Regions from separate parts of the Oceanobacillus sp. M60 genome, predicted to be linked through region 2. Evidence: a T-box and tRNA genes for the amino acid it is inferred to sense, from the RefSeq annotation. Region 2 holds a T-box; the other holds one or more tRNA genes.
The links. The T-box of region 2 lies ahead of ACW0TQ_RS05990 (valine--tRNA ligase). A T-box ahead of a tRNA ligase gene usually reads a tRNA of that ligase, here a tRNA-Val.
Positions count from the first base shown of each region.

Region 1 (16,015 bases), on a different contig from region 2:
GGTTTTTTTCATCATATCCCGGACAAGTTTGCCGCGATGGATTATAATGGTTGGACTTCCTTCAAGCAGATGTCTGGTCCGCTTATACTTTTGTGATACGATTTCGATAATATACATGAGAATAGCATATAGAGCTACGACGAATGCTATTTCCGGTATGCCGGCGTTTGGGTCAAATAAAGCATTCCCGACTAATTCTCCCAAGAGCAATGCGGAAATAAAATCAAATGGGGTAATCTGAGAAATCTGTGTTTTGCCTAATAATTTTGTGATTAAAAATAATGCGAAAAAACCAAAGATAACTTCTGTAAACATACTCATATAACTAGACATATCATACGCTCCTTTAATGTACACAGTATTTTATAGTGTGTACAAAAGCAGAGAAAAAATGTATTAAAAAAGACCCTTATCTGCCAGAGATAAGAGCCTCTATTTAAACCTTTATAATTTTTTTATCATGGTGACATGAGGAATGCCTGCATCCATAAATTCTCCAGATGTCACTTCATAGCCAAGCTTTTGGTAAAAATTTTGTGCATGTGTCTGTGCGTTTAATTTGGCTTTATGAAAATCCTGTTGTATTATTTCTTGTTCCATTTTTTGCATTATTTTTTTGCCGATAGACTTTCCGCGTTGTGATTTGAGCACGCAGATGCGCTCTAATTTACCATAACCGTCTTCCGTGAATCGAAGGCGGGCGGCAGCAACTGGAGTTTCTTCATCATAGGCGATAAAATGCGTTGCTGTTTTATCGAATTCATCTATCTCTTCTTCAGAAGGCACGTTTTGTTCATCTACAAATACCTCATTTCGAATGTGATACACATCTTGTAATTCTTCTGGTGTCCTTGCAGTTTTTACGAGCATGCGTGTTTATTCCTTTCCTAATAAAAATGTTTCATATACCGTCCAAGAACCGTTATCTAATTCGTATAACAGCTGGAATCGGTCAATATAATCCTTGATTGCAAAACCTTCCATTTTTAATCTTCCTACAATATCTGAGAATTCATCATGCTCCAAATCCTGGGCAATTGTAATATGCGGTACAAAAGAATGTTTTTGGTTATTCTCAAGAATTCCTTGCTGCAGGTGTTCATTGAGCGTTTGTAACTGTTCGATTGGTTCAACTTTTAAATAAATGGTATTTGTTATCGGTTCAAAGGTACTTACCTTATTGATATGAATATAAAAAGGGTCTACGCTGCCCGCAATTTTATGGAGCTCCTGAACCACGTCATCAATCTGCTCCGGATCTGTTTCAAACGGGTACTTTAATGTAATATGCGGAGGGATTAAAGCGTACCTTGGGTCGTAACGCTTTCTTAATGCATTGGCTTGATCCTGTACGTTTTTTGAAGGGAAAATAGCAATTCCATATTTCATTCAAACAACCTCCTAGTATAGAAATTATTATCAGCTATAAATAATCTGTATTTACATAAGTATAGCAAAAGAAATGGAAAATAGAAATTTTAATCAAATAAAGTTGTGAGCAGACGGCGCATATCATTTTGCCAATACTTCCACGTATGAATACCGTCCTCTAATTCATGATAGGTATACGCTGCTTCTGCTTTTGCCAATGCCTGATTTAATTGACGGTTAGGCTCTACAAAATCAGCTGTGTTTCCGTCACTCATTTTCACTGCTGTTTCCTTTGTACCGATGGTGTGATAAATATCCAGTGTGGACAAGGGCTTTGCCTGCTCCACATATGCTAACACCTTATCGTCAACATAAGGAGACTGGAGTCCTGCTTTATCAAATAGATCCGGATATTTCATTGCGGTCATCAATGCGAGCGTTCCTGCCAGAGAATCGCCAATAATCGAACGGGATTTCCCCAGATGATTTGCCGGAATCAGTTCATCTAAATACGGCACAACTTCCTGGATGAGAAAATCTGTGTATGCTTCATTCTGCTCGCCAGACGGGTGATATTTTTCTCTGCGGTCATATTTATCTTTGTAATGGATTCCCACAAAAATCACATTATGCATTTCTTTTTCCTCATGAAGCTTGTCGCTTAACGTAGCGATTCGTCCCATTTGAAAGTAATCCTTTCCATCCTGCATGATGCAGATTTCATATTTATACGCTGTAGAAAAGACTTCAGGATGATAAATCTGTAATGTCATCGTTTCTCCTAAAAAGGAGCTGTTTATTTCTTTTTCAATCATTTTTCCTTTCCTGCGCAAGCTTCCCACCTCCATTTTTTATAATGAATAATATGTTTTATCGTATAGAAATAGTTTATCATTGTGTGATGTTGCTGTCACTTGAACGTCCTTTTGAAGCTTATTTTTATCGAAGTGTAACAGCCTGTTTCAGTCAACTGATATTTAGAAGGAAAGGAAAAAATTCGACTGAATAAAGTCTCCTTTTATTGATAAAGATGATAATATTTCCCTTTCCGTTTCATAAGCTCCTCGTGGCTGCCCTGCTCCATGATATTTCCATCTTCCAGCATAATAATTTTATCTGCCTCCCGAATCGTATTGAGTCTATGGGCGACAACAAAACTTGTGCAATCCTTCATCAGGCGTTTTAATGCTTCTTGAATGTGCAGCTCTGTTACGGTGTCAATATTACTGGTCGCCTCATCAAGGATTAAAATTTTCGGATTTGCTAATAATGCGCGGGCGATGGTCAACAGCTGTTTTTGTCCCTGACTAATGCCGCTTCCGTCCTGATTCAACACGGTGTCGTATCTATCCTGCAAAGACATGATAAAGTCATGAGCATTCGCATTCTTCGCAGCCTGTTCTACTTCTTTATCCGTCGCATCTAAGTTGCCGTAACGGATGTTTTCCCGAATCGTTCCGTGAAATAAGAATGTATCCTGTAAAACAAAAGCCATATGCTTTCGCAGGCTGGTCCGTTTTATTTTTTTAATATCGACACCATCCAATGTAATCTGTCCGCTATCATAATTATAAAAACGGGAAATCAGATTAATAATGGTAGTCTTTCCGGCGCCGGTATGACCTACAAATGCAATCGTTTCTCCAGGCTTTGCTTCCAAGCTGATATCATTTAGAATGTCGGCAGATTCGTAACCGAAGCCAACATGATCAAAAACAAGATGCCCTTTTGTATCTGGAAGCTCTATTGCGTCCTCCTCATCAACTTCCTCTTGCGTTTCATCCATTACCTGAAATACTCTTTCTGCACCTGCGATAGCGGATAGAAGCAGGTTAAATTGGTTTGATAATTCATTTAAAGGTCTGGTGAATTGTCGGGCATATTCAGTAAAGATAACAATCGTTCCGACAGTAACCAGTGCTCCGTCTGACGTGATAACCAGCACACCGCCGACAAAGGCGATTATCGCAAAGCTTAAAAAGTTCAAGGTATTCATGATCTTCGGGATGAACCCAGAGATGGTCAAAGCCCAAAAGCCTGTATTCTGCAAGGATTTATTTCTTTGCTCAAACTGATTCTTTACATAGTCTTCCTGTGAATACGTCTTCACAACATGCTGACCGGAAACAATTTCTTCTACATAGCCATTTACATTTCCCAGATCCCGCTGCTGTAATTTATACAGCGGTCCGGTTCTTCTGGTGATCCAGCGCATCGCAAAAAACATGACTGGAATAATAGACATCGTAACAACTGTCAGGATAGGGCTGAGGTAAAGCATAATACTGACAGTACCGATTAAAGTAAGCACACTGGCGAAAATTTGAATCACAGATTGGTTCAGGGTGTTATTGATATTATCGATATCATTGGTTAGCCGGCTCATCAACTCCCCATGCTGCCGCTGGTCAAAGTAGGAAATAGGGAGGCGGTGAAATTGTTCAAATAAATTTTTTCTCAGGGTATATACGGTTTGTTGTGCAATGTCTACCATCCAATAGTTTTGAAGAAAGAGCGATAAGGAATGAATCATGTAGACGATAACCAATCCTAAAAGCAGCATACCAAGTCCGTTTAGCTGCCCGACTGCAATAAAATGGTCAATGGACATTCCGACTAGAAAGGGACCCAATAGAGCAAATAATGAACTGATAACGACCATGAAAATGACAAGAAATAGTTTCCCTTTTTCCATTTTTAAATAGTTCCAGATCCGTTTTAAGGCAGCTCCCATGTTTTCTGCTTTTTTTGAATCACCTGTATTCACAGTTGATACATCAATTCGTTTATATTGAAAAGCAGCTTTTAAAGAATTATTTCGCATGGAGAACCTCCTTTTCCTGCTGTGATTCTGCGACAGCCCGGTATAATTCAGAGCGGTCGAGCAGCTCATTATGCGTACCGATATCCAGAATTTTTCCTTGGTCTAGCAGAAGTATCCGGTCGGACGTTTTAGCAGTAGTTATTTTTTGTGTAATTAGAAGAACTGTACACGGATAATGATCCAATGCTTGCAGAAAACGTGCTTCAGTAGCTAAATCAAGTGCACTTGTACTGTCATCGAGCATTAACATCTCCGGCTTGCGAATAAGGGCGCGGGCAATAGAGATGCGCTGTTTTTGTCCGCCGGAGAGATTTACTCCTTTCTGACCGACTCTGGTTTCATATTGATGTTCCAGCTGCTGAATCGTATCATGGATTTGTGCATCCTTCGCTGCTTGAATCACTTCATCCATTGTTGCATCTTTTTTTCCAAAAGCGATATTATCAAAAATAGAGCCGGTAAATAAAAGCGGTGTCTGCGGAACGTAACCAATACCATCCCGTAAAGCCTTGAAGGAATAGTCCGTTAAAAGTATATCATCTACGTAAATATTTCCTTTAGAAGGCTCGTAAAGGTGGGGTATCAACTGGAATAAAGAAGTCTTCCCGGACCCTGTTGCTCCGATAATCGCCAGTCGTTCACCAGCATTTACGGAGAATGAAATATCTGATAGTGTTTCCTTAAATGCGTCCGGATAACGGAAAGAGACATTCTCAAATACGAGGCGGCCTTTCGACAAAGAAAAAACCGCCTGTTTTAACTCCTCTTGTTCTCCATCTTCCTCTGTGAGCACCTCGCTGATTCGCTCGGCAGACGCCTTTGTTCTGGAAAGTATCATGATAATAAAAGAAAACATAGAAATGGCCATCGCTACACGAAGCGCATAATTGATCATCGTAACAACTTCACCAATATTTGCCTGCCCGTTAACAGTTTGGATGCTTCCGAACCAGATAATAAAAATTAAACTTAAATTCATAACAAACAATAAAACGGGACCGGATGATTCCACAATTCGAAAGGTTTTTCGGGTCGTCACAGCAAGTGTCCGGTTGGCGTCATCAAATCGGTTTTCTTCTGTGCTGCGGCGGGTAAAGGCTTTGATGAGTCTCATACCGGCAAGGTTTTCCTGCATGACACGATTGACATCGTCTACATTGCTCTGTACCTGTTTAAATAATTTGCTTGAAATTTTTAATATCCATAAAAGAAATAAAATGAGAAGCGGCACAGTGACTAAAAAAATCAATGCCAGCTGCGCATTGACTACAAAAGCCATGATAACACCGCCAAGGACAGTCAATGGTGCTTTTGCCATAATACGAAGCACCATGAAAACGGTATTCTGAATCTGGCGGATATCATTTGTAAACCGCGTAACCAGAGAAGATGTAGGGTATTTATTTAATTTTGCATAGGTGAAGCTCTGAATTTTGGAAAATAGTTCCTCCCGCAAATCATAAGCATAGGAAAAGCTGACATGAGAGGACAGAAAAGAATTTAGAACGCCTGCAAGAAAGGATAAAAGAGCCAGGCCAATCATAATCGAACCCCAAAATGCAATATTTTGGATATCCTGATTTACTACCCCTTGATTAATCATCAGTCCCAAGAAGAGGGGAAGCAACAGCTCTACTGTAAGCTCGATAAGCATTAATGAGAATGCAATTATTGAAGGAAATGTATAAGGTCTTAAATAGGAAAACACCTTTCGCAAATCAACCACCCGCCAACTAAAAGAGTAAAAGTATTCAGAAATTAAAATGGAAATAAATTGTTTACTATATTATAGAATGAATGGTGATAAATAAGCCAGTATTTGGTTCGGTTTACGAAGTGATGATGGGGGGGAGTTATAACCCTGTAAAATCTACAATAATAACTATATAAATTGAAATTAATAGCTACCGCTACAACGGGTTTCATGGGGTGAGTAATCGCAACCCTAGAAAAACACTCCGCTTTCCGTGGGCCCCGAGCTCATCTCCTTTAAAGAAGACTTGCTGATTGGCAAGCCGTCAGGCGCAGACAGAAGCAAAGTCGCACTTATGCCCCGCAGAAAAAAAGAAGTTCGCTTTTTTTCTGCGGGGTCTTCCCTCCGCGCTTTCCCACGACGGACAGGACGTCCTAGTGTCGGTCGTTGGTCACAGGACGTGACCGTTCTTAGCTGACCAGGAGTCTCTGTGTTTTTCTTCTGGGACTGCGGTTACTCGCCCCACCGAAAACCATTGCGATTACTCGCCCCATCAAAAACCGTCGCTAGTTACTGTTTTCAATCATTATTTCGTCGTTTTTATAAGAAAAATAAAGTGTAATTTCTTACTTCAATTTATATAGATAGTATGTAAAAAGGAAAACGAGCATGAGTAAAAATAAAAATAGCAACTCCTAAATAGTTAGAAGTCGCTATTTATTAATGAATGATTCCGATTGGACTCGAACCAACGACTTCCACCCTGTCAAGGTGGCGCTCTCCCAGCTGAGCTACGGAATCGTATGTAAGTACAAATTATATTATACAGCCAAATGAAGCAGAAGACAAGCTAATAAATATTTATTTCGTTCTAATTGAATCGCATCGAAAAATGAGTTTTTGATGACTGCTTTATTTTAATAGACTATTCTCTATGCTTTTGTCCGCCTGTTAAAGTGGAATAAATGAGGGACAATACATCTTAGGAATAGATAAATTTAAAATCATAAGAATATTTAATAACTTTCCTTCAATTCTTCCTTCCTGTAAAATGAAATAGATTACATTATATTTAATTTGAAAGAGAGAGGAAATATAAAATGCTAGAAAAATTAAAAGCCTATCGATTTCCACTTATTCTTTTAGCTTCTATTATTATTGGAGCGATAATTGGATTGATTTTTGGAGATGATGCAACTGTTATCAAACCTTTTGGGGATTTATTTATTAATTTATTATTTATGATTGTTATCCCGCTTGTATTTTTCTCTATTTCGTCAGCGATTGCCGGCATGGATAGCATGAAGCGGCTTGGGAAAATCATGGGGTCGATGATTACCGTATTTGTCGTAACCGGGGTGATTGCTTCTGTAGTGATGCTTATTGCTACTGTTATATTCCAGCCGGGCTCAGGTGTCGATATCCCTTTAAGCACTCCTGAAAATATAGAAGAACAGAGTTTAGGGGATCAATTAGTCAATACATTTACAGTACCTGATTTTGTTGATTTATTTTCAAGAGATAATATGATGGCCCTTATTGTGATGTCCATCCTGGTCGGTGTTGCAACTGGATTGGCAGGAGAGAAGGGGAGACCGTTTGGAAGATTGCTAACGAGTGCTTCCGATGTGTTTATGAAGTTAATTAAACTCATTATGTATTATGCTCCGATTGGGCTCGGCGCGTACTTTGCATCCTTAGTAGGGGAATTTGGTACAGCGTTGATTGGTGATTATGCCAGGGCAGTGATTGTCTATTACCCTGTGGCTGTATTGTATTTTGCGATTGGTTTTACATTATATGCCTTCCTTGCTGGCGGAAAAAAAGGAGTCAGCCGCTTTTGGAAAAATATACTTGGACCGGCTGCAACCTCACTGGGGACTGGAAGCAGTGTTGCAACAATCCCGGTTAACCTGCAGGCGGCAGAACGGATTGGTGTTCCGAAAGATATTCGTGAGACCATTATGCCGCTTGGAGCCACCATTCATATGGATGGTTCCTGTTTATCTGCTATGTTAAAAATCGCCTTTATCTTTGGGGTATTTAATCAGGATTTCACTGGAATCGATACATTTTTAACTGCCATTGGTATTTGTTTATTATCTGGTATCGTGATGAGTGGAATTCCGGGAGGCGGCTTTACAGGGGAGTTAATGATTATCACATTGTATGGCTTTCCGATTGAGGCCCTGCCAATCATCACAGCTATCGGAGTGGTTGTTGACCCGCCGGCTACAATGGTGAATTCTACTGGTGATACGGTGTCGAGTATGGTTGTGGCAAGACATATCGAAGGGAAAGACTGGATGGAGAAAGCAGATGCCGCCAGGACTTAATTTATAAAATGCAAAGGTGCTGTGTCCCGGTAAGTTTGGGGCACAGCACCTTTTTTAAATTATTTAGTTTAGAAATATATTATTCGTGGAACACAAATAATATAAATAAATTGTTAGATTTCGTAGGAGGTATATTAACATGAGTGATGGTTTTAAAGATAAAATTAAAGGTGCAGGAGATAAAATAAAAGGTGAAGCAAAAGAAGCGTACGGCAAAGCAACAGATAACCCGAAAAAGCAAGCGGAAGGAAAAGCTGATAAAGCAAAGGGTGCCGCAAAAGATAAAAAAGGCGAAATAAAAGATGAGCTGAACAGTTCGAATGAAAATGATACAAAATAAAAGGCTGTTTTAACGGCAATAACATTTTGAAAATCGTTAGGTCGGCTTTTGCCTAAATATAAAAACCCCAGATACCTTGATAAGTAAGGAATCTGGGGTTTTTTGAACAGGCTTCACGCTATTAATGAGAGTAGAAATGAATGGAATATAACAGCCTTGATATAGCAAGGTTTGAATGGTCATTTTGTAAAGAGTAAGAAAGTATATAAAAAATGCTGAATATAGCCGCTCCAACGGAAAAAGCAACAGGTAGACCTGAGCAGGAAGCGGTTTTCTTACCGTGCGGCTGAACGTTGCCCGCGGAAAGCGACTTCCCGTAGCGGACATCCGGACATCGCTTCGGCGAGGACACCTGTGATTTAAAGACCAAGCGGTGTTCTTGGTTTTTCTAAAACCCGCCGAAAAAGCAGGCGAAACTGCATTCATGGATACTCCAAACTGATTAACCTGAACCAGATTGTGGTTCTTAAGATTAATAAAATAATTTTCATTTTATAAAAATAGCCCTTCACAGAGCGTGAGAGGCCTTATCAATTAAATTTACTGTTTTTCCATGTTATTAAACTCTGAAGTGTCGCGAATTGACCAACTAATTATTCCTGGTCCAGCCACAGGCTCAGAATAGATGATTTTCTTTCTGGAAATATTTTTAAAATATTCATTAGCTTCTTTTTGAGAATTAGCGACTACTGTATGTTGCGCCCCGTTCGTATAAATATCAAATGCTTCCATTTTAAAATCCCTCCAAGTTATTAAACGTATTATTCTTTCTCATGTTTAAAAACCAGTATTGCCAATCTATCTATATATTAAACAATCAATAAGGATTTTTTAAATAAAAAAGCCCTCATATTGAAAGGTTAAGCTTCCTGCTCACGCATTTTTTCTAACTAAAAAGCCACCGAAAATACAGTTCTTCAACCTATTGCAAAATGTATAAAAAAAAGCCTTGAAACATTGATTTAACAACATTTCCAAGGCTTTTCTTGTATTTAAATTCAGTTCAACCCGATTAACGAGAGTAGAATTCAACAATAAGCTGTTCGTTAATCTCAGCTGGAAGTTCAGAACGCTCAGGGAAACGAGCATACGTACCTTCTTTTTTCTCCGCATCAAAAGTAGTATATTCTGGTACGAAGTTGTTCACTTCAATCGCTTCTGTAACGATATCTAGTTTTTGAGATTTTTCACGAAGAGCAATTGCTTGACCTGGTTTTACAGAGTAAGATGGGATATCTACGCGAACGCCATCTACTGTAACGTGACCATGGTTAACCAATTGGCGAGCTTGTTTACGTGTGCGAGCAAGACCTAAACGGTAAACAAGGTTATCAAGACGAGATTCAAGAAGAATCATGAAGTTTTCACCATGGATACCTTTCATGTTACCAGCTTTATTGAACAGGTTACGGAATTGACGTTCGTTCAATCCGTACATGAAGCGTAGTTTTTGCTTCTCTTGCATTTGCAAGCCGTATTCAGATAGTTTTCTGCGTGAGTTCGGTCCATGTTGACCAGGAGCGTAAGGGCGTTTATCTAATTCCTTACCAGTTCCAGTTAATGAAATGCCAAGACGACGTGATTTCTTCCATACTGATCCAGTATAACGTGACATAGGACATTTCCTCCTTTATGTTTTATTTGCATAAAATAAAACGCGCGTGATCGTTCCGTTGTTCATTATGTTTTCATGTACCATCGCTCCAGCAGCAGAGAGTTACACGATACACCTTTATAAGCTGAAACTTACAAAGGAACAAAATGAGTGCAAGCGTCGACTCACTTAGGCCACTTTATTATTTTACACAAATTATAGTATATAATTTACATATACGCTTGTCAACATAAAATTAACATAGAGTTAAATAAATCAGGCTAAATTAGAGTGAAATTAACAAAATGTTAAGTTAGAATATTTTTTTCTCTAAGAGCAAAAATGATTTATTATGCATTCGAATCCGTTATAATGAATATATCTACAGTTACCATTTATAGTGAAAAAGGACGTTTATAAATGTTTCTCAAGCTGTGCAACAAATTTTTCTAAATTATCTTGATCGATTGCATCGAATCTGTCATAAATCGGACTGTCGATATCCAAAACACCGATAATTTCCTTATTGCGGGAAATAGGAATAACAATTTCGGACTTTGAAGCTCCGTCACAGGCGATATGACCAGGAAATTGATGGACATCTGCTATACGCTGTGTTTTATTTTTAGAAACCGCAGTACCGCAAACTCCTTTTCCAAAAGGGATACGAATGCAGGCAGGAAGTCCTTGAAAGGGGCCGAGCACTAATTCTTCGTTTTCGGTTAAGTAGAATCCAACCCAGTTAACTTCATCTAAAAATTGGTTGAGCAGAGAGGAAGCATTTGCTAATAGCGCGGTTTGATTTGATTCTCCTGTGGATAGTGCGTCCAGTTGTTTAATAAGAAGCTCATAGTCTTTTGTTTTTTCTCCAGAATAATCAAGTTGTTGAAACATGATGTATTACCTCCTAAAAGTTTATAGTAAAAGCGTGACAAATAATGACATATTGAAATTTATTGTCGATAATCGATTAAAGGATTTATCCCTTTCTTTGTCGTATGAATAGAGTAAGGAGTTGAAAAGAATGAAAAATAATATAACGAAGCAAAAAGTAGTTGATGCTGCTTCCTCCCTATTCTTTCAAAAAGGATTCCATGGCACTTCTGTGCGCGATATTGCAGAGCGGGCCTCTGTGAATGTTTCCTTGATCAGCTATTATTTTAAAGGGAAGCAGGGCCTTTTAGAATATGCTGTAACAAACTATTATGAAGCATATTTAGAAAAAATAGAAGAATCACTGGAAAAAACAGAAGCTGATGCTGCAATCTATCGATTAAATGAATTAATTTTTACAATTATACATTATAAGCAAATGCATCATCAATTAACATGTTTTATTCAGCGCGAATTATCTCTTGATTCCGTGTTTGTCAGAGAAATGACCGTCACCTATCTGGCGAAAGAAAACTATTATTTAAAAGCGCTGTTTCAGGAAACAATTGGTAAAAGCGTCGGACAGGAAGAGAAGCACTATTTATTTATGCAGCTGAAGGGGATGCTGATTACCCCTTATATTTTGCATTCAGATTGGAAGGACCAAATTGTAGGGGAATTTGCTCATGAACAATTTGTTAAAAAGTATACGAAAAGTATACAAAAATGGATACAGTTTAATACGGACGTGAGGATAGGAGGGGAGATTCAATAATAAAAAATATGTCTTTTTCTCCGTATTACAATAAAAAGTTGTTGAATCGATAAGAAAAATGTATTTTCTTTAGCCAAAAGGGCGGAATACATGATATTATAAAGGATATATTATTGTGATTTTTATAATTGTTGATATATTTATATAGAGGTTTATTGGTTGGGAGGCAAAGTATGGCTGTCGTAGTAGGGATTATTTTAGCGATTATTGTATGTTTAACCGTTGCTTTAATTGTAAGAAAACGAGTTTACGATCATGTGGACCATATAGAAAAATGGAAATTAGATATCACGGATAGAGATGTAGCAAAACAGATTGGGCAGATTAAAGCATTGAATCTTTCTGGAGAGACCTTAGAGAAATTTGAAGCCTGGAAAGAAGAATGGGAAAAAATCGTAACAAAATCCTTGCCTGACGTAGAAAAATATCTTGTGAATGCAGAGGAAGCAGCTGACCGTTTTCTTGTGCCGAAAGCAAACAAGATTTTAAAAGAGGCGGAAAGTCATCTGGGGAAAACAGAAGAAGAAATAAAAGAAATTATTGCAGAGTTAGAGGAATTACTTCGTGCAGAGGCAAATGGACGTGAAAGTGCGGAGGAATTAAAGCCTAGAATCAAAGGATTAAGAAGCATGCTTTCCCAATCCAGATACCAGTATGGCAAGGCTGAAAAGGAATTTGATAAAGAAATTGATGCATTGGAACTGATGCTGGAGCAGTACGATGAATTTGTGAATGATGGTGATTATTTAAAAGCAGATGAAAGCATTCAAGAGCTAAAGGAAAGTACTCAAACGGTAGAGAATAAATTAGAATTATTCCCTGATTTGCTCAAACAAGTAAAGCAGGATATGCCGTCACAATTAACAAATCTTTCCGCCGGTATGAAAGAGATGAAGGAAAATGGATACCGGATTAAACACTTAGGTTTTGAAAAAGAAATTATTACATATCAGGAACAATTGAGAAATCTGGAATCTCAGCTGGAAACAGCAGATATAACAGAAGTTGAAGAGCAGCTTCAGCAAATGGAGACCCGTATTTCAGAAATGTACGAAGCGCTGGAAGGGGAAGCAATTGCTAAAAATTATATAGAGAAGAAAGCTCCGGAGTATGAAGATTCAGTAAAACAAATAAGTGCTACGTATGAAGCAGCAACACTGGAAATTGAAGAAATCCAAAAAGCTTACCACGTAGAAGACGATGATATGGAACGTTTCCAAACCATGGGTAAAGCGATCAAGGCTTTGAAAAATCATGTAGAAACAATAGAGCAGAGTATAGATGATGACAAACAATCTCATTCTGAATTGAAAAAAGGAATTGAAGAAGGCTTTAAGAAGATTGAAGAGCTGGAAGAGGAACATGAATCGTTTAAAAAGTCTATCGCAAATTTACGGAAAGATGAACTGGAAGCAAGAGACAAGCTGGAAGAAATGCACGGCCAGCTTGCAGAGTTGAATCGAAAGCTGAAAAAGAGTAATATACCAGGAGTGCCAAGTTATATTTGGACGCGTTTTGAAACAGCATTGCAAAAAAACAATAAAGTAATGGAAGCATTAGAAACCTACCCTCTGGATATGAGCAGCGTACAGCACGCATTGACGGAAGCAAAAAGCTCGATTGATCAAGCTTATGAACAGGTGGATATGATGTTGGATCAGGCTTACTTGACGGAGCAGGTGATTCAATATGCAAACCGCTACAGAAGCCAAAATTCAGAGCTGGATCATAAGCTGAAGGAAGCTGAAAGGCTATTCCGTAATTTTGAATATGAGCTTTCTTTAGAGCATGCCGCCAATGCAGTAGAAGAGGTAGAACCCGGTGCTTTAAAGAAAATAGAAACGTATCAAGAGGAAAGAAACAATTAAAATAACTTTTAACAAATGGTAAGTTCCTTAGATTTTTCCGCTACGATAACATAAGAAATATAAGATGAAGGCTGTCGCTAAGAATGAAATACTTATTGCTTAGGTCAGCCTTACATTTTTGTTTATGCAAAAAGATTTAATGTAAGAAGGTGCAAATATGATATATTTTGATAATAGTGCGACGACGAAGCCGCATTCAGAAGTCGTAGATAGTTTTACAAAAGTGTCCGCTAACTACTTTGCCAACCCCTCATCCATACATCCTTTAGGGGGACAAGTTGAAAAGCTGCTGGAGGCAGCCAGACAGCAGGCAGCGGATTTAATTGATGTGCCGAGAGAAACGATCATCTTTACCTCTGGAGGGACAGAAGGAAATAATACTGCCATCAAAGGAGTTGCCCTGGAGCATCAATCACGCGGCAAACATATTATTACCACTGGAGCAGAGCATCCATCGATTCATGATACTTGCGGGAGTCTGGAAAAACTGGGCTTTGAAATTACCTATTTACCTGTGACAGAAAATGGAACTGTTTCTGCAGCAGATGTAGAAAAAGCCATTAGAAAAGATACCATCCTTGTTACTATGATGCAGGTGAATAATGAAATTGGTTCGATTCAACCGGTTGAAGAAATTGGGACTGTTTTGAAAAAATATCCGAAAGTATTATTTCATGTGGATGCCGTACAAGGTTTAGGGAAGGTTCCTTTGAAACTTACGGGTTCTGGCATTGATATATGTACCTTTTCCGGTCATAAAATTCATGGTCTAAAAGGAACCGGACTTCTGTATGTCAATCATACAGCGAAATTATATCCGCTTTTGCATGGCGGAAGTCAAGAATCGGGTATTCGTTCAGGAACAGAGAATGTAGCAGGCGCTGTTTCCTTTGTAAAAGCATTGCGGTTAATCAAAGAAAAGGAAAGCAGTCAAAAGGATAATGTTTTAAAAAGGCTGCATGATAAGCTTATAAATGAACTTCATCAGATGGAGGATGTAGAAATTAACAGTCCGGAAGATGGTGCGAATCATATTGTTCATTTTTCCGTTCCTGGAATCAAGCCGGAGGTTATTATCCACAGTTTAAGCCAGAAAGAAATATATATTTCAACAAAATCTGCTTGTTCCTCCAGGGATTTAACAGAAAGCCATGTGCTCGTTGCCTGCGGAAAACCAAATGAAGTTGCTTCTTCCGGCTTACGGGTAAGCTTTTCTTATGAGAATACGGAAGCAGAAGCGGCAATTTTTGTAGAGGAATTAAAAAAAGCAATTCAACAATTTAAAGAGGTATTGAGGTAGATAATATGCAATATGATCATATATTAATTCGTTATGGAGAGTTAGCATTAAAAGGAAAAAATGCCAAGCAGTTTATATTAAAGCTTCATGATAATATACACCAGAAGGTAAAAGAGTTTGATGGTGTGAAAGTAATGCGGACACAAGGGAGAATGTTTGTCCTGCTAAATGGCAATCCGCCGGAGCCAATCATTGAAAAACTACAAAACGTTTTTGGCATTCATAGCTTAAGTCTGGCAATTCGTGTAGAAAACGATGTAGAAGAGATAAAAGAAGCGGCTCTCTATGCATTAAAGCGGGAGCCGAATGCGAAAACATTTAAAATGAGCGTTCGCCGAACAAAAAAAGATTTCCCAAAGCATTCGGGAGAAATGAATCATATCCTGGGCAGTCATTTATTAACGAATACGGAGGATATTACCGTAGATGTACATGACCCTGATTTGGAAATTAAAGTAGAGATACGTAAGGAAGCAACCTATATTACGAGCGGAACCATCAAGTGCCGGGGCGGATTGCCAGTCGGAACTTCAGGAAAGTCGCTGCTGCTGCTTTCAGGAGGAATTGACAGCCCGGTGGCCGGATTGTTAGCAATGAAAAGAGGCGTACATTTAGAAGCAATTCATTTTCATTCTCCGCCATTCACCAGTGAACGCGCGAAGCAGAAGGTGCTGGATTTAGCGAAGCAGTTGACGACATATGGGAAATCAATCAAAGTGCATATTGTTCCATTTACCAAATTACAGCAGGAAATTTTTAGAGAGATGCCGAATGATTATGCGATGACTATTATGCGCCGTGTGATGTTTCGTGTCAGTGAGGAGCTTTGCAAGCGCGAAGGAATCTTATCCTTGACTACAGGAGAGAATCTTGGGCAGGTGGCAAGTCAAACCATGGACAGCATGCACACCATTAATGAAGTGACCAATTACCCTATTATCCGCCCATTGATTGCGATGGATAAAGATGAGGTTATTCGAATTGCGCAGGATATCGGCACATATGAAACATCGATATTACCGTATGAAGATTGCTGTACAA
Region 1 covers NZ_JBSSNH010000006.1:118,161-134,175, forward strand. The annotation lists gene ACW0TQ_RS15505 (YetF domain-containing protein) at 1-333, opposite strand, end outside; gene ACW0TQ_RS15510 (GNAT family N-acetyltransferase) at 445-870, opposite strand; gene ACW0TQ_RS15515 (YjcG family protein) at 877-1,389, opposite strand; gene ACW0TQ_RS15520 (alpha/beta hydrolase) at 1,479-2,204, opposite strand; gene ACW0TQ_RS15525 (ABC transporter ATP-binding protein) at 2,390-4,195, opposite strand; gene ACW0TQ_RS15530 (ABC transporter ATP-binding protein) at 4,185-5,912, opposite strand; tRNA gene ACW0TQ_RS15535 (tRNA-Val) at 6,617-6,689, opposite strand; gene ACW0TQ_RS15540 (dicarboxylate/amino acid:cation symporter) at 6,989-8,224, shown strand; gene ACW0TQ_RS15545 (CsbD family protein) at 8,364-8,564, shown strand; gene ACW0TQ_RS15550 (hypothetical protein) at 9,105-9,296, opposite strand; gene rpsD (30S ribosomal protein S4) at 9,577-10,179, opposite strand; gene ACW0TQ_RS15560 (GAF domain-containing protein) at 10,573-11,052, opposite strand; gene refZ (forespore capture DNA-binding protein RefZ) at 11,183-11,806, shown strand; gene ezrA (septation ring formation regulator EzrA) at 11,980-13,674, shown strand; gene ACW0TQ_RS15575 (cysteine desulfurase family protein) at 13,832-14,974, shown strand; gene thiI (tRNA uracil 4-sulfurtransferase ThiI) at 14,980-16,015, shown strand, end outside.
Region 1: it has a tRNA-Val gene. The T-box ahead of ACW0TQ_RS05990 (valine--tRNA ligase) is inferred to sense a tRNA for this amino acid. The anticodon was not compared.

Region 2 (16,015 bases):
TTTAACCTGTCTGGGTAAAGTCATCGGCGGCGGTCTTCCTGTCGGCGCATACGGCGGAAAACGGGAAATTATCGAACAGATTGCACCGACTGGTCCAATTTATCAAGCCGGTACATTATCCGGTAACCCGTTAGCCATGACAGCGGGCTATGAATCGTTAGCTTCCTTGACAGAAGCGTCTTATGAAGAAATTAATAAGAAAGTAGACCGTCTTACAGAAGGGTTCCGCCAGGCGGCAGACAAATATGATATACCGCTTCATATTAATCGTGCCGGTTCCATGGTCGGTGTATTCTTCACAGATCAGGAAGTCGTTGATTTTGAAACGGCGCAATCCTCTAATTTAGACTACTTTGCGCAATATTACCGTGCGATGATTGAAGAAGGCGTATTTTTACCGCCATCTCAATTTGAAGGATTATTCTTATCTACTGCACATACAGATGAGGATATTGAAAAGACAATTGAAGCGGTGCATACTGCTTTTTCTAAGATTGAAAAATAATGATAAAGAGAAAATAAAAGAGAAATCCATGCGGGTTTCTCTTTTTTACTGACAGAATATTACTTTCTCAAATTCAAGTGGAGGTCATACAAAGATGCTGTTTCAAAATAATAAGCTAACTGTTCGTGAATTAACAAAAGAGGATAATTATTTACTGGCAAAGTGGCTTTCCGATCCGGCAGTTCTTCAATTTTACGATGGGAGAGATAATCCATTTGATTTAGAAAAAGTGAATGAAAAATTTTATCCGCTTCAAGACAATGTAGTCAGATGTATCATAGCTTTTGATAATATTGAAATCGGTTATATTCAATATTATCTATTAAATGTAGACACGAGAAAAAAGTATGGTTATTTAAATGATAATAATGTTATTTAGGGAATAGACCAATTTATAGGAGAAACGCAATACTGGGATAGAGGTATTGGCAAACTCCTGATCCAGTCTATGGTTGCTTATTTAATGAATACGAAACATGTAAATAAAGTCGTCATGGACCCCCAAGCCTGGAATAAAAGAGCGATTCGCTGTTACGAGAAAAGTGGTTTTAAGAAAATAAAATTACTTCCTTGCCATGAACTGCACGAGGGCGAGTATCGGGATTGCTGGTTAATGGAATACCCGGAAACAGAGTGATTTCTTGAAGCGCGTTTAACATAAACGATACCCCTGCTTTTCTTGTTTGCTTTAAACCAATCTTCCTCCTTAGCATATTCCAATGTTTCTTATCATATAAATGATAACGAATGATTCGCATCTGGACTGTTTGCGAGAGGAGGAATACATTTGTCAGTAGATTCTAATTCATTTGTTTTTGAACTGGAAGAATCACTGTTTTTTGAAAAAGGACAGGAAGTAGAAGAGCTCAGAGGAATTTCCATTGAACCAGAAATAACAATCGAATCATTAGATAACTATATTTCTATCCATGGCAATCTTGAACTGCAGGGAGAATATCAAAAAGTAAATGGTGAAGAAGAAGGAGAAGAGATTTTTGACTTTGATCAAATTCAGGCTAAGCGTTATGTCGAAAGTATTAGAGAGGTAAATGGACTGTATGTATTCACCCATAAATTTCCTGTAGATATATCTGTGCCGCCTCATCGGGTGAATAAAATAGAAGATGTCACGGTACAAATTGAATCCTTTGATTATGATTTATTAGGTGCAGATAGTTTAAAAATTACTGCTGCAGTTGAGATTCAAGGGATTTTACAGGATGAAGCATATCGTCCGTCAGAAGAAAATTGGGAAACAGCAGAAGCGGATCAAGAACAGGTAGGAGATACATTTTCCTTCGAAATAGAACTTCCGGAAGAAGCATTGACCCGCAATGAACAAACGATATCGGAAAATCAGCAAAAATTAGAAGAACTGCTAGCGTCAGAAGAAGAAATTAAACCGGAAGTTGAACCGATATTGGAAGAAAGCCCCCCGGAAGAAGCATTAATTCGTAATGAGCAAGCGATATCGAAGGATCAGAAAAAAATGGAAGAACTATTAACATTGGAAGAAAGCTATTCAGAAGAGGAGCCAGAAGATGACCCGGATCGATGGAAAGTAAAGTCACAGCCTCTTTCTGAATATTTCGAGTCTCTTTCGAAAGGAAAGGCTTCAGAGGATGAGTCGGAAGAAGAAGAGCAGGTGGAAGAGGTATTAGAGGCTGAGGAAGATATGGAGATGACAGGGGAGGAGCCAGGCTGGGATGTCGCTGATGAATCCGAGGTGATTGATTATATAGAAGATACCTTCTATCCAGATACACCCAGGGAGGAAGAAATACTGGTGGCTGAAGAACCGAAAAAAGAGGAGGAACGAACAGAAAGCGAATCGTTACTATCTCAGATTTTCCGCGAAGCAGACGAGGATCATTATGCCAAAATGCGTCTGTGCATTGTTCAGGAGAATGATACGATCGATACCATAGCAGAACGGTTTGCAATCAGCCCGCTGCAATTAATCAAGCATAATCAATTAGAAGAAGAATTAGAAGTAAATGAAGGACAGCTGCTTTATATTCCGTCTAAACAATAAATAAAGACTCTGCACAAATAATGAATAAGATTATTTGTGCCGGAGTTTTACATAATCTATGTTTTTAATTATTTTATGCAGGTTAATATTCAGATGTAATGCAGATTTGATATACACGAGCAATTTCAAGTTTACAAATAAGGGGTGACATGTGGTGAATATATGGAAGAAGGTCCTGGAAGCATATCATATCTATCCCGTCAGTATTGAAAAACAGACAGAGCGTGTTGTAAAAGTATTTGACGGTATGCAGGAATATGCTTTGAAGCGCAGTTTTTTAACAGAACAGACGATGGAGAATTGGCAGCATGTCTACCGTATTGCTCGTGAAAAAAATGTGACAGAGATTTTACCTGTGTATTTAACCCGGGACAATGCATTTTTTCATAAGGAGGAAAATTTTTACTATTATTTAACACCTTGGATTGACTCTCCGGAGGTCACAGATTCCGCGTATAACATTGAGCGAACATTGCAGACACTTGCACAAATTCATAAAAAGACAAGGCAGACCAGCCGTATTAAATCTGATCGTCTCAAAGAATCCTTTCAAGGGTTTTCAAGCTTTTGTAAACAATCCTTAGATCAGCTCCATGCCCGTGTCACCGATTATGAAAGCAGAAAATATATGTCGCCGTTTGAGCTGCTTTATTGCACGCATTATAAAGGGGTTTGCCATGCTGTAGGGCTGCTGCAAGATAAACTGTATCAAATCTATGGAGAGGAAGAAACGGAGATTTTATGGTCTTCCAGCTTATGTCATCAGCGAGTCGACGATACGCATTCAAAGGGGGGCTATTTAATTAATTGGGAATCAGGAGGATTCGAGCATCCGGCACGTGATTTATCACATTATTTCCGGGGCTTGACAGGAGCTTATAACCAGCCTGAGGAAACAATACAGCAGGCATTTACGGTCTATCAAAAAACAAATCATCTGACTGTAAAGGAAATGCATCTTGTTTCTGTCTATTTGTTAAATCCATCATTCTATTTAAGTGTACTTAAGAATTATACAGACCGCCGCACAAAGAAATCGATGGTTAATCAGGTCAAAGAGCTGCAGCAGCAATTCCGCCGTTTAGAATTTGGGATGAATTGGGTGGAGTTTATTCAAGAAACATATGAGTCCAAAGAAGAACAGCCAGACTAAATCCATTGCATGTAAAAAGAAAGGGCAAGGCCAATTAGTACAGCTAGTATTAAAATATCAAATGCTGTTGGTATTAAAAGCGTTCGGATAATCTGAAAGACCAGAATTGGTGTGACGCAGGCTTCTACAACGAAAATACATTTTCTGGCCCAAAGCGGTATACGATAACGATAATAACGGGACATTTATTTCCCTCCTTTTTTGAATGAAGTGTGACTTCAGGAATGATATATAATATGTTATGTATAAATGCTCGAAAAGTGTGTCAATAATATAGATACACTTTTTAATGAACTGGGAACAAGCCTATTTATCGGTAAATATATGAAAATCTAGTTGACGTTCTTAAGCGGAAACGATAAAATAAATGTTACTAAGAAAACATACGAATACGTGGAAGAGAAGTAGTAAAGAGTAAACGCTCTTAGAGAGGGAAATCCTGTGCTGAAAATTTCCCGGGAAGGTTGTTCTTGAAGTCGTCTCTGATGTAGAATCTCTGAAAAATGAAGTAGGAGGTTCCGGTTGTCAGCCGATATCCATGACCTTGAGTGTGCTTTAATGAAGCTGCAGCAGCTTTTATTGATCAGCAAACAAAGGTGGTACCACGGAAATATACCTTTTCGTCCTTTATGTATAAGGATGAAAAGGTTTTTTTAGTTGAATGAATGAAGGAGGTTTTTTAACATGTCAGATAAACAAAATCAGCTTCCTCCTAAATATAATCCACAAGAAGTGGAAGCAGGAAGATATCAATTTTGGTTAGATGGGAAGTTTTTTGAAGCAAAAGATGATCCGGAGAAGGAGCCGTATTCCATTGTGATTCCGCCGCCAAATGTAACAGGACGATTGCATTTAGGGCATGCATGGGATACCACGATGCAGGATACAATCACACGTATGAAGCGTATGCAGGGCTATGATGTATTATGGCTTCCTGGAATGGATCATGCGGGGATTGCTACCCAGGCGAAGGTAGAAGCAAAATTAAAAGAATTGGGAACCAGCCGCTATGAGCTTGGACGGGAGAAATTTCTTGAAAAATCCTGGGAGTGGAAAGAGGAATATGCAAGCTTTATCCGCTCGCAGTGGGAGAAACTTGGACTTGGATTAGACTATTCCCGGGAACGTTTCACGTTAGATGAAGGTTTGTCTGAAGCTGTTCGGGAGGTATTTGTCCGTCTTTACGAAAAAGGATTGATTTATCGCGGCGAATATATTATTAACTGGGATCCCTCCACGAAAACAGCTCTTTCTGATATTGAGGTGATTTATGAAGAGATTCCAGGGAAATTTTATCATATGCGCTACCCGATAAAGGATAGTGATGAAACAATTGAGATTGCGACAACCCGGCCGGAAACTATGCTCGGTGATACGGCGGTTGCGGTGCATCCAAAAGATGAACGCTATCAGCATTTAATCGGAAAAACGGTTATCCTGCCGATTGTAGGAAGAGAAATGCAAATTGTTGCAGATGATTATGTAGATATGGAGCTTGGCTCCGGAGCAGTTAAAATTACACCTGCTCATGATCCGAATGACTTTGAGATTGGGAACCGTCATAATCTAGAGCGTGTGCTTGTGATGAACGAAGATGGTACCATGAATGAAAATGCAGGGAAGTATCAGGGATTAGACCGTTTTGAATGCCGGAAGCAGCTGGTTAAAGACCTGCAAGAGCAGGGTGTGCTCTTTGAAATCGAAGAACGTCCGCATCAGGTCGGGCATTCGGAGAGAAGCGGTGCAGTGGTAGAGCCTTACTTATCTACACAATGGTTTGTAAAAATGGAGCCGTTGGCAGAATCAGCTTTGAAGATGCAGGATTCTGACGCGGAAAAAGTCAACTTTGTACCAGAGCGATTTGAAAAAACATATTTCAACTGGATGGATAATATCCGTGACTGGTGTATTTCCAGACAATTATGGTGGGGGCACCGGATTCCGGCCTGGTACCATAAAGTAACAGGTGAAATTTATGTAGGTAAAGAAACGCCGGAGGATGTTGAAAACTGGGAGCAGGATGAGGATGTATTGGATACATGGTTCTCATCTGCCTTATGGCCGTTCTCTACCATGGGCTGGCCGAATGAAGAATCCGCTGATTTGAAACGTTATTTCCCTACCAATGTTTTGGTAACAGGCTATGATATTATTTTCTTCTGGGTATCCCGGATGATTTTCCAATCAAAGGAATTTATGAATGAACGTCCATTTGAGGATACATTGCTGCATGGCTTAATTCGTGATGCTAAAGGAAGAAAAATGAGTAAATCCCTGGGGAACGGTGTAGACCCGATGGATGTCATTGATAAATACGGTGCCGATTCGCTGCGTTATTTCTTAATGACTGGTTCTACACCTGGTCAGGACCTGCGTTTTCATTGGGAACGAATCGAGTCTACCTGGAATTTTGCCAATAAAGTATGGAATGCCTCCCGTTTTTCTCTGATGAATATGGAAGGGTTCCAGTATGAGGATATTGATTTAACAGGGGACTTAACGGTTGCAGACAGATGGATTTTATCCCGATTGAATGAAACAATTGACCATGTAACGAGAAATGCAGATAAATATGAATTTGGCGAAGCAGGAAGATATCTCTACAACTTTATTTGGGATGAATTCTGTGATTGGTACATTGAAATGGCTAAGCTGGCGCTGTATGGTGAAGATGAAGCCAAGAAAAATACAACCCGTTCTGTATTGGCACATGTATTAGACCAGACGATGCGTATGCTGCATCCGTTTATGCCTTTTATTACAGAGGAGATCTGGCAGCAGCTTCCGCATGAAGGAGCATCTATTACAGTCAGCGAATGGCCAAAAGTAAATCCGGCATTTGATGATAAAAAAGCAGTTTCTGAAATGCAGCGCTTAGTTGCTATTATCAAATCTGTACGTAACAGCCGGGCAGAGGTAGATACACCGATGTCTAAGCAAATTGAGATACTTATCTCCGCAGAAAATGAAGAGCTTGTGCAGGAATTAGAAAAGAATCGGGAGTATTTAGAGCGTTTCTGTAACCCGAGCTCTCTGCAAATTGCAGAAGATATTGCAGCACCGGACAAAGCGATGACCTCTGTTGTGACAGGTGCAGAAATCTTCCTTCCTTTAGAAGGCCTGATTGACTTTGATAAAGAAATCGCACGTTTGGAAAACGAACTCGCTAAATGGAACAAAGAAGTAGAAAGAGTGCAGAAAAAGCTCTCTAACCAAGGCTTTATCAGCAAAGCACCAGAATCCTTAGTGGAAGAAGAAAAACAAAAAGAAAAAGATTATCTGGATAAACAGGCGAAAGTAAAAGCCCGTTTAGCAGAATTAAAACAGTAATTAAAAATGCTATGAGACAATTTCTCATAGCATTTTTTCTTTTATATACGTTACATATTCTTCTAATATATTGATATCGCTGAGTTTGCTCAACGTACGCGAACCAACGGCGTCTTCAATTTCATTAAATATAAATTCTCCATTTTCCGTGAACATAAAATCAATACCGGCAAGGCCGAAATCATAAGCATTTATAATTGTTTGAACGATACTTTTTTCTGTTTCATTTAACGTATACAGAGATGCTGTTCCGCCAAGAGAGTAGTTTGCTCGAAAATCGTTTAAGTTCTCACGTAAAACAGCTGCTATAATCCTTGTACCAATCACGAACACGCGTAAATCCTTGCCCGGCTGAATATGTTGAGAAGACTGAAGTACATAGTCTTCGGTCAGGCTCTGGCGGTATGCTTCCCATTCTTTTTGGCTATGAAGCATCGCAACCTGCTTTCCTCCTTTCCCATTAGCTGTTTTGGCAACAAAAGGGAAGTTAAAAGGCAAGGAGGGAGGGGCCATCTTTCCGGGGAAAAAATAGGTTTCCGGAACAGGAATACCTAGTTGCTGGATAGCGAGATAGCCATATGCTTTATGATTAAATGTTTCTGAGATTATAGAGTGATTAAATACGGTAATTCCCATTTGTTCTAATTGTTTATTGAGCAGAGGTTCCATTGTCCGGATAACTGCGAAATCTGCACAGATTTCTTCTCCATTCGCATAGATAACCTGTTTATTTTGATTTATGCCAATCGATAGATCTTCCCTGATCAATAATCTGAGATAGATGGATTGCTTTTTAGCTTCATCTATAAACCAGTCGATATAGCTTTTATTTCTTATTGAATCTGCTTTCGTATATATCAGCCATCCATTCATCGGGAAAGCTCCTTTTTTATATAAGTTATCATGTAATCAGCGGCGTTGACGCCCGTACACTCATAAAGATTGCGGATATGTGCATTCGCATTTATTTCACAAATCAGCAGTTCACTGTCTTGGCCAAACAATAAATCGACACCGGCAAAATCAGCTCCAATGGCTTTAGCTGCTGCTACAGCCAGCTTTTCTGTATTCTCATTAAGGGGAAAGGGCAGCATTTTGCCTCCATTAGTTACATTTGCCCGAAAATCTACTTCGTTTTGCCGTTCCACAGCAGTTATCGCTTTGTCACCAACTACCTGAACGCGAATATCCCTGCCTCTGCTTTCCTCTATATAACGCTGAAATACGAAGGGGCGCTCGCCAATATTCGAGATAATATCTGTTAAGCTCTGTTGATTGTCGATTAAATGAACCTGTTCACCAAAGGAGCCATATGCTTCTTTCACAATCAGCGGAAATCCAAAATGATTGATTATTTCCTGGATATAGTCGGATGGCAGATTATCTGCATGATATTTTTTAGGAGCAATAACCGTTTCCGGAATAGGAAGCTGATTTCTCATGAGCATTTGATAGGTGTAGATTTTATCGTCGCTGATTTCGATAGCAAGTGAACTATTAAAGACACGAACCCCCAACTGCTCCAGCTGTCTTGCCAGATAAATATCCTTGTCGATAAAAAAAGCAAAATCAGGCAGTTTATTATGGTTTGGTATAGGTGACACCGTTCCATTTTTCGGGCATAATAAAGTTAAAACCGCATCATTTTTTAAACAAATGGTTTTCATTTTTTGTTTTGCAGCGGCTTCTTCAATCATAGTTGCATAATCGATAAATTTATCCGTTGCGATACTTCCATTAATAATAATCCAGCCAGTATAATTCAAAGTTGTACATCCTTTCTGCTAAAGGGTGAAAATTTAGCTATTGGTCAATTTCTCCTGATAACCTTAAGGCAGTCACTGAGGAGATGAAGCGGCCACTTCCCTGTATAAAAAAATTTTTAGCTGTATGTAATATAGCAGGGAAAAGCACAGACGCTTATGCTGTGATAATTAGTATACGATGAAATAGATAAAGGAGGAAAGAAAGATGCGTACGAACATCCATGAATTTTTTGAAAAACGTCAGCAGCTTGGTGTACAGCCTGGACTAGACCGGATAGAAGCATTATTAGAAGCTTTAGATCATCCGGAGAAGAAGTTTACTTCGGTCCACATTGCCGGTACAAACGGAAAAGGGTCCACAGGAGCTTTTTTGCAGGCTGCTTTAAGAGCAAATCGTTATCGGATTGGAACCTTTACATCACCGAGTTTAAACGGTTTAACCGGGTTTATCCTTTACAACGGGGAATTTATTTCAGAAGATGTATTTGCAGAGTTGTTTGAGGAAATAGAACCGGTCATTGAACAAATGGATCGAGAAGGCAAACCGCCAAGCCATTTTGAAATTATGACAGCAATGGCATTTTTATATTTCTCCAGAAATGTTGATATAGCTATTATTGAAGCTGGTATGGGCGGAAGAGACGATACGACCAATGTGATACAACCAGTTTTATCCATTATTACCACGGTTTCCAAGGACCATACTGCTTTTTTGGGAGATACACTTGTGGAAATCGCAGCGCATAAAGCTGGAATTATAAAACCTCATACTCCGATTATAACAGGGGTAGAGGGAGAGGCACTCACTCCAATTGTTAATGAAGCAAATAAAAATAGAGCAGTATTATATCGTTTTGGGATGGACTTTACGATGGAAAATATCCAGATAGATGAATTTGAATGGAAAAACCTTGGCTCACGTTACCGAGTAAAGCTTCGGACAATTGGATTACATCAGCATCATAATGCTTCCGTAGCGATACAGGCGTTAAAAGTGTTAAAAAATCGATTCGGTCATCTGGATATGCACACGTCCATCGAAGCAATCCAAAAAGTGACCATCCCCGGCAGAATGGAAAAGATTCATGATAACCCGTTTATTCTAGTAGATGGTGCTCATAACGAAGCAGGAGTAAGAGCTTTTATTAAAACTGTGAGAGCTATTTATCCAAGAAGAAAAGTACATGTACTGTTTGCAGCTTTTAAAGATAAGGATATAGAAGAAATGCAGCGTCTGCTGGCAGATGTCTTTCCAAACTTATATATAACATCGTTTGATCATCCCCGGGCAGCTGCCCTAACCGATTATCCGCTGCAAGATAAGGGAGAGCAGGTCGAGGACTGGCAGGCATGGATGAAAGAAAAAATAAAAACGTCAATGGCACCGATCCTGATAACAGGTTCCTTTCATTTTGTTGATTATATCCGTTCTTTTGTGAAGTCACTTGAAGCGTCTGAATAGAGGGAGGATTATTAAGAAAATTGTAGAACGATTATAATAGATAGTGTCATGATTCGCCTTACTTTTTACAAGGGCTGTGCTAGAGTGAAACAAAACTGGCACTGGAGGGCTGGATGAATGACAAAACATAAACTGCATAGAATAAAAGATACGAAAGGTACTTGGACATACAAAGTCCATATATCCTCCAAAGATGATAGTGCAGAAAGAACATCGGCAGCAACGCTGGAGAACGAACCAGAAGAAACAGACATCACCACGCTGACAGCCGTTAAAGGCACGAATAAGGGAAAATTAAAAAGAAATCCTGTATGGAAAACAATCCTGATTAGTGGGGGAAGTGCTGTGCTTGTCGGTACCTTGATTGGTTTTTTAATTTTCCGGATGTTTCTGCAGGTTGATACACCGACAAGTGCTGAAAATCCATCCCAAACAACCCCAGCGGTAACGCCGGCAGAAAAAGAAGAAGCCAGTCCAGATGTTATTGCTGTCACACTCGCTTCGTTAGAAACCTATATCCTTCAAGCAGGTGTTTTTTCAGATCAAGAAAATGCTGACCCATTAATCGCCAGCTTGAAGAATTTAAATATTCCATCTGTATTTTTTGACAGGGATGGGGAGTTTTATCTAATGGCAGGAGTTGCATCGTCAGAGGATGCTGCACAGGCTCTTGCTGCATCCCTTTCCGATAATCAAGCAGAGCTTTATGTGAAGGCATGGGGAACGCAGACAAAGGACATAGAAATGACCGAAGCAGAAAGGGAATGGATCACAGCGTTTCAAGCTTTTTTTGAGGAGCAGCTTCAGCAGACAGAGTCCAATCAGCCGATTCCTGAGGAAGAGATAGCTGCTCTAGTGGACAAGGCTCCTGCAGAGACTGTGGCGATTGATGAATTATTAAGCAGCATAACCGAAATGCAAGGAGAGCCTTCTTTTTACCAATTGTTGACCTGGATGAAAATCTATGACGAATTATAGGGAGCAGACGTTATAAAACCCTTAGAAAGCTGGATTGAGATGCCCGCTTTCTAAGGGTTTTATAATGAACTGTTGATTTTACATAAAATTTATTTTTATAGTAGTACAAGGTTATCAAAACAACAATTTTTTATTAGAAAACAACGATTATTACTAGATAATTCTTATTGAAAATGGATAATTGTCAAGTTGTAGGAAAAGTGTGTTCTCGCTATGATATAAAGGAAACTTCATTCAGCGAAAGTTTTATCTCCGTTGAAGAAGGAACAAAGGCTAAGTTTACGCCGTCTCCGGGACATTTGTGACCAACAGCCAGTTGAACTGCAATAAATAAACGAAAGGCGGGATACCCGTGGCAAAACCAATTTTTATACGAGATTTACCTACAGAAGACAGACCGAGGGAGCGTTTGTTAAAGCATGGAGCGGATAAGTTGAGCAATCAGGAAATACTTTCTATTCTAATCGGCAGCGGCTCTAAAAATGAACCTGTCCAATTACTAGCAGACCGTATTTTGATGCATTTTGAAGGAATTAAACTGCTAAGAGATGCCACCGTGGAAGAATTGACAGCGATTAAAGGGATTGGAACGGCAAAAAGTTTAAATATACTGGCTGCCATTGAGCTTGGAAAGCGAATCAGCAGCTATAAGCCGGTGGATGCCTATGTAATCCGCTCTCCAGAAGACGGCGCGAATTACGTTATGGAAGAGATGCGTAATTTATCACAGGAGCATTTTGTAGCGCTTTTTTTAAATACTAAAAATCAAATCATTCACCGGCAGACTATCTTTATCGGTTCGTTGAATGCTTCTATCGTCCACCCCCGTGAGCTGTTCCGGGAAGCTGTAAAACGGTCAGCCGCCTCCATACTAGTTTGCCATAACCACCCCTCCGGAGATCCAACCCCCTCACAAGAAGATATTCTTGTTACAAAGCGTCTTGTCGAATCTGGAGATATCATTGGAATAAAGGTTATTGATCATTTAGTTATTGGGAATGAGTGTTTTGTTTCATTAAAACAAAAAGGATACTTATAAATACTATCTATTTTAGCGTTTTTTTCGTATAATTATATTTGGAATTAATTTTCAGCGCCATTTTTCGGAAAATATAAAAGTGGCGCTTCTTAGAATTGTATAAAGTATCACTCCATTCTGCAGGGCGGTTCTTTTCATCCCCTGCAAACGAAGCTTTACTGCGAAAGGAATACATTCTAGAGTGCTGATATAAAACGAAATTGCCTTCCAAGGGAATTTTACGGATGGCTATCCGTGATAGAGGAACAGCTAAAAATTAATATTTGATGGAAGAACGGAAAGGATGAAATTTATGGGGATATTTAACTTTTCACAGGATTTAGGAATTGATTTAGGAACAGCAAATACATTGGTTTATGTAAAAGGTAAAGGAGTTATTGTCCGGGAGCCTTCTGTTGTAGCTAAAAATTTGGAGACTGGGGCCGTCGAGGCTGTTGGAAGTGATGCAAGAATGATGATTGGGCGTACACCCGGAAATATTTCTGTTGTCCGCCCGATGAAGGATGGGGTAATTGCAGATTACGATACTACTTCCATCATGATGAACTACTATATGAAAAAAGCAATGAAGAAACGTTCTCTTTTTGCTAAGAAACCTAATGTAATGATTTGTGTTCCATCTGGCATCACCATGGTGGAGGAACGGGCAGTTATTGATGCAACGAAGCAAGCCGGTGCGAAAGAAGCCTATCCGATTGCAGAGCCCTTTGCAGCGGCAATTGGAGCAGGGCTTCCTGTCTGGGAACCGACAGGAAGTATGATCGTTGATATCGGCGGAGGAACGACGGAAATCGCTGTTATTTCATTGGGAGGAATTGTAACGAGCAGCTCCATTCGAATTGCAGGAGATGATATGGATGAAGCGATTATCTCTTACATAAGAAAAAAATATAACCTAATGATTGGAGAAAGATCCGCTGAATCGATTAAAATGGATATAGCAGCAGCGAAAAAAGGCATTGTTGGAGAAGAACGGGATATTAGAGGGCGTGATTTGTTGACGGGATTGCCAAAAACAATTACAGTTACATCGGAAGAAATTTCTGGAGCTTTGGATGATAATATTGATGCAATTGTGAATGCTGTCAAAACAACATTGGAAAAAACGCCGCCAGAATTATCGGCTGATATCATGGATAGAGGAATCGTCTTATCCGGAGGCGGTGCTCTATTAGAAAATCTGGATAAAGTCATTAGTGATGAAACGAAAATTCCTGTATTTGTTACAGAGGAACCATTGGAAAGCGTGGCAATTGGAACTGGAAAATCACTAGATTACATCGAACAATTCCGTTCAGCTCCGAGTGTGTCTTCACGCGCGTTAAATTAATAAGTAGGTGTTTGTATGAATTTTTTTCGAAGCAAGAAATTATTTATAATCCTTATCGGATTTATTGTACTCGTCGTATTAATAGGATATTCTCTAAACAATCGCGGACATTTAAACGTTGGTGAAAAGATTGTCAGTGATGCCGTGGGGTGGGTGCAGAATGTTGCACAGGCTCCAGTAACGTTTGTCACTGATATTGCTTCCAATATCAGTGATTTCAAGACAACATATGAAGAGAACCAGGTATTAAGGGAGCAGCTTTCTCAACAAAAAAGTGTAGCCTATGACCTGCAAAATCTGGAAGAAGAAAATGAAGAGCTGCGTTCCATGATTGATATGACGGAAACAGCTCGAGACTATGAACCAATCTATGCAACAGTGATTGCCCGTTCGCCGGAGCAATGGGTTAATCAGGTAACCATTAATCGCGGAGAGAATGACGGGGTACAGGAAAATATGGTTGTGCGTACAGCTGAAGGAATGATTGGAAAAGTGCTTCATACATCAGGGGGTACGGCCACGGTACAATTACTGACAGGTTTTGACGAGTTCAACCGTGTTTCTGCAACTGTATTGAGAGAAGACGACAGTGATATTTTTGGAATGATAGAAGGGTTCGATGAAGAGACAGAGATGCTCTTATTCCGCATTATTGAAGAATCGGATACAGATATCGAGGAAGGAGATACCGTATATTCCTCAGAACTTGGCGGAGAGTTTCCTGCTGGCATAACCATTGGTGAAGTAAATGAAGTAGTTGCCGACCAATATGGATTGACCAGAATCGCAATGGTCGAACCGGCGGCGGATTTATTTGACATCCGCAATGTTATTGTTGTGAACCGTTCTATTGACCAGCCGGAAGACGATGTTGAAGAAGGGGATGACGAGTCTTGACTAGACGTGTGATATTCCCTTTGATTCTGTTCGTCGTCATGGTACTCAGCGGCGTGGCTTTAGAGCTTTTACCTCAACAGTTATTAATGGGTACATATATGATTGTGCCGCACTGGCTGTTTATTATGCTCATTTACATTGCCATATTCTACGACCGTAATGATACTTATTATGCTGTTTTATATGCACTTATTTTTGGATTGCTTTTTGATATTGTGTATACAGGTATTTTAGGTGTTTATATGTTTTCTTATGCACTGGTAATTTACATTGTCCGCGGTTTAAAGAAAATGCTGCAAGGTAACTTTTATGTGCTGTTAATCCTTTCCGCTTTTGGAATAGCTTTGGCTGATCTAAGTGTCTATACGGTTTTCACTGTGATTGGATTAGCAGATATGCCGATAGAAGTATACTTATTGAATCGATTAGTGCCTACTATTCTTTTGAATCTTTTATTCCTGGTATTAATCTATCCGCTAATAATAAAACCGATACGGAAATGGGGAAGAGAATTAACCTGATCTGACCGTTTGAAATAAATCTGTTCAAACGTATATTTATGAAAGAGCGGCGGACTCTGCTCAGTCAGTAATCTGCTTTTATGCTGGCTGTAGAAAAAAGAGGTGAATATATCGTGCAAGAAACCAAACCGACCATCACGATTAAAGGGACAAGAGATGGTTTGATTTTATTTATAGATGAAAATTCTTCTTTTGAAGAAATTGTCCAAGATTTAATCAAAAAGCTTGATGAAAGCAGCCCGAAAAAAGAGGAACCTGTAGTTTCTGTAAAAGTAAAACTCGGACACCGTTATTTAACCGAGGAACAGCGCAATCAATTAAAGAAAATTATTGAAGAGAAGAATCGTTTCCAGATTGAAGCAATGGAATCCGAAGTTATACCAATCAAAGATGCAAAAACTTGGCTGGATCAGAGTAAATTAAAAGTAGTTAACCAGATTGTCCGATCTGGACAAGTTCTTGAAACAGAAGGCGATTTGCTGCTGATTGGTGATGTGAACCCTGGAGGCAGAGTAAGAGCCAGAGGAAACATCTATATCATGGGGAACTTATTAGGAATTGCACATGCTGGCACAGAAGGGGACCAAGAAGCTTTTATAGCTGCTTCTTATATGAAACCGGCACAGCTTCGAATTGCAGAATATATCAGTCGGGCACCTGATTATGAAGCAGATGGAGTATACATGGAATGCGGAATCATTGATCCGGATCAGAACAAGATTGTAATTGATTCTATCAAAATACTTTCTAAACAGAGAAAGGTGATTAGCGCATTTGAGAGGAGAATGAATAATGGGTGAAGCGATTGTAATTACATCCGGGAAAGGTGGAGTTGGTAAAACAACGACAACTGCAAATATTGGGACATCTTTAGCATTAATGGATAAAAAAGTTTGTTTAATCGATACAGATATCGGCCTTCGTAATCTCGATGTAATTATGGGGCTGGAAAATCGTATTATTTATGATATTGTTGACGTTATTCAGGGACGCTGTAAG
Region 2 covers NZ_JBSSNH010000002.1:352,893-368,907, reverse strand. The annotation lists gene hemL (glutamate-1-semialdehyde 2,1-aminomutase) at 1-505, shown strand, start outside; gene ACW0TQ_RS06015 (hypothetical protein) at 600-884, shown strand; gene ACW0TQ_RS06010 (GNAT family N-acetyltransferase) at 888-1,142, shown strand; gene spoVID (stage VI sporulation protein D) at 1,293-2,540, shown strand; gene ysxE (spore coat protein YsxE) at 2,695-3,693, shown strand; gene ACW0TQ_RS05995 (hypothetical protein) at 3,690-3,878, opposite strand; T-box leader at 4,079-4,324, shown strand; gene ACW0TQ_RS05990 (valine--tRNA ligase) at 4,378-7,023, shown strand; gene ACW0TQ_RS05985 (ATP-grasp domain-containing protein) at 7,048-7,896, opposite strand; gene ACW0TQ_RS05980 (RimK family alpha-L-glutamate ligase) at 7,893-8,789, opposite strand; gene ACW0TQ_RS05975 (bifunctional folylpolyglutamate synthase/dihydrofolate synthase) at 8,995-10,251, shown strand; gene ACW0TQ_RS05970 (SPOR domain-containing protein) at 10,369-11,229, shown strand; gene radC (RadC family protein) at 11,582-12,268, shown strand; gene ACW0TQ_RS05960 (rod shape-determining protein) at 12,561-13,598, shown strand; gene mreC (rod shape-determining protein MreC) at 13,614-14,495, shown strand; gene mreD (rod shape-determining protein MreD) at 14,492-15,016, shown strand; gene minC (septum site-determining protein MinC) at 15,130-15,816, shown strand; gene minD (septum site-determining protein MinD) at 15,809-16,015, shown strand, end outside.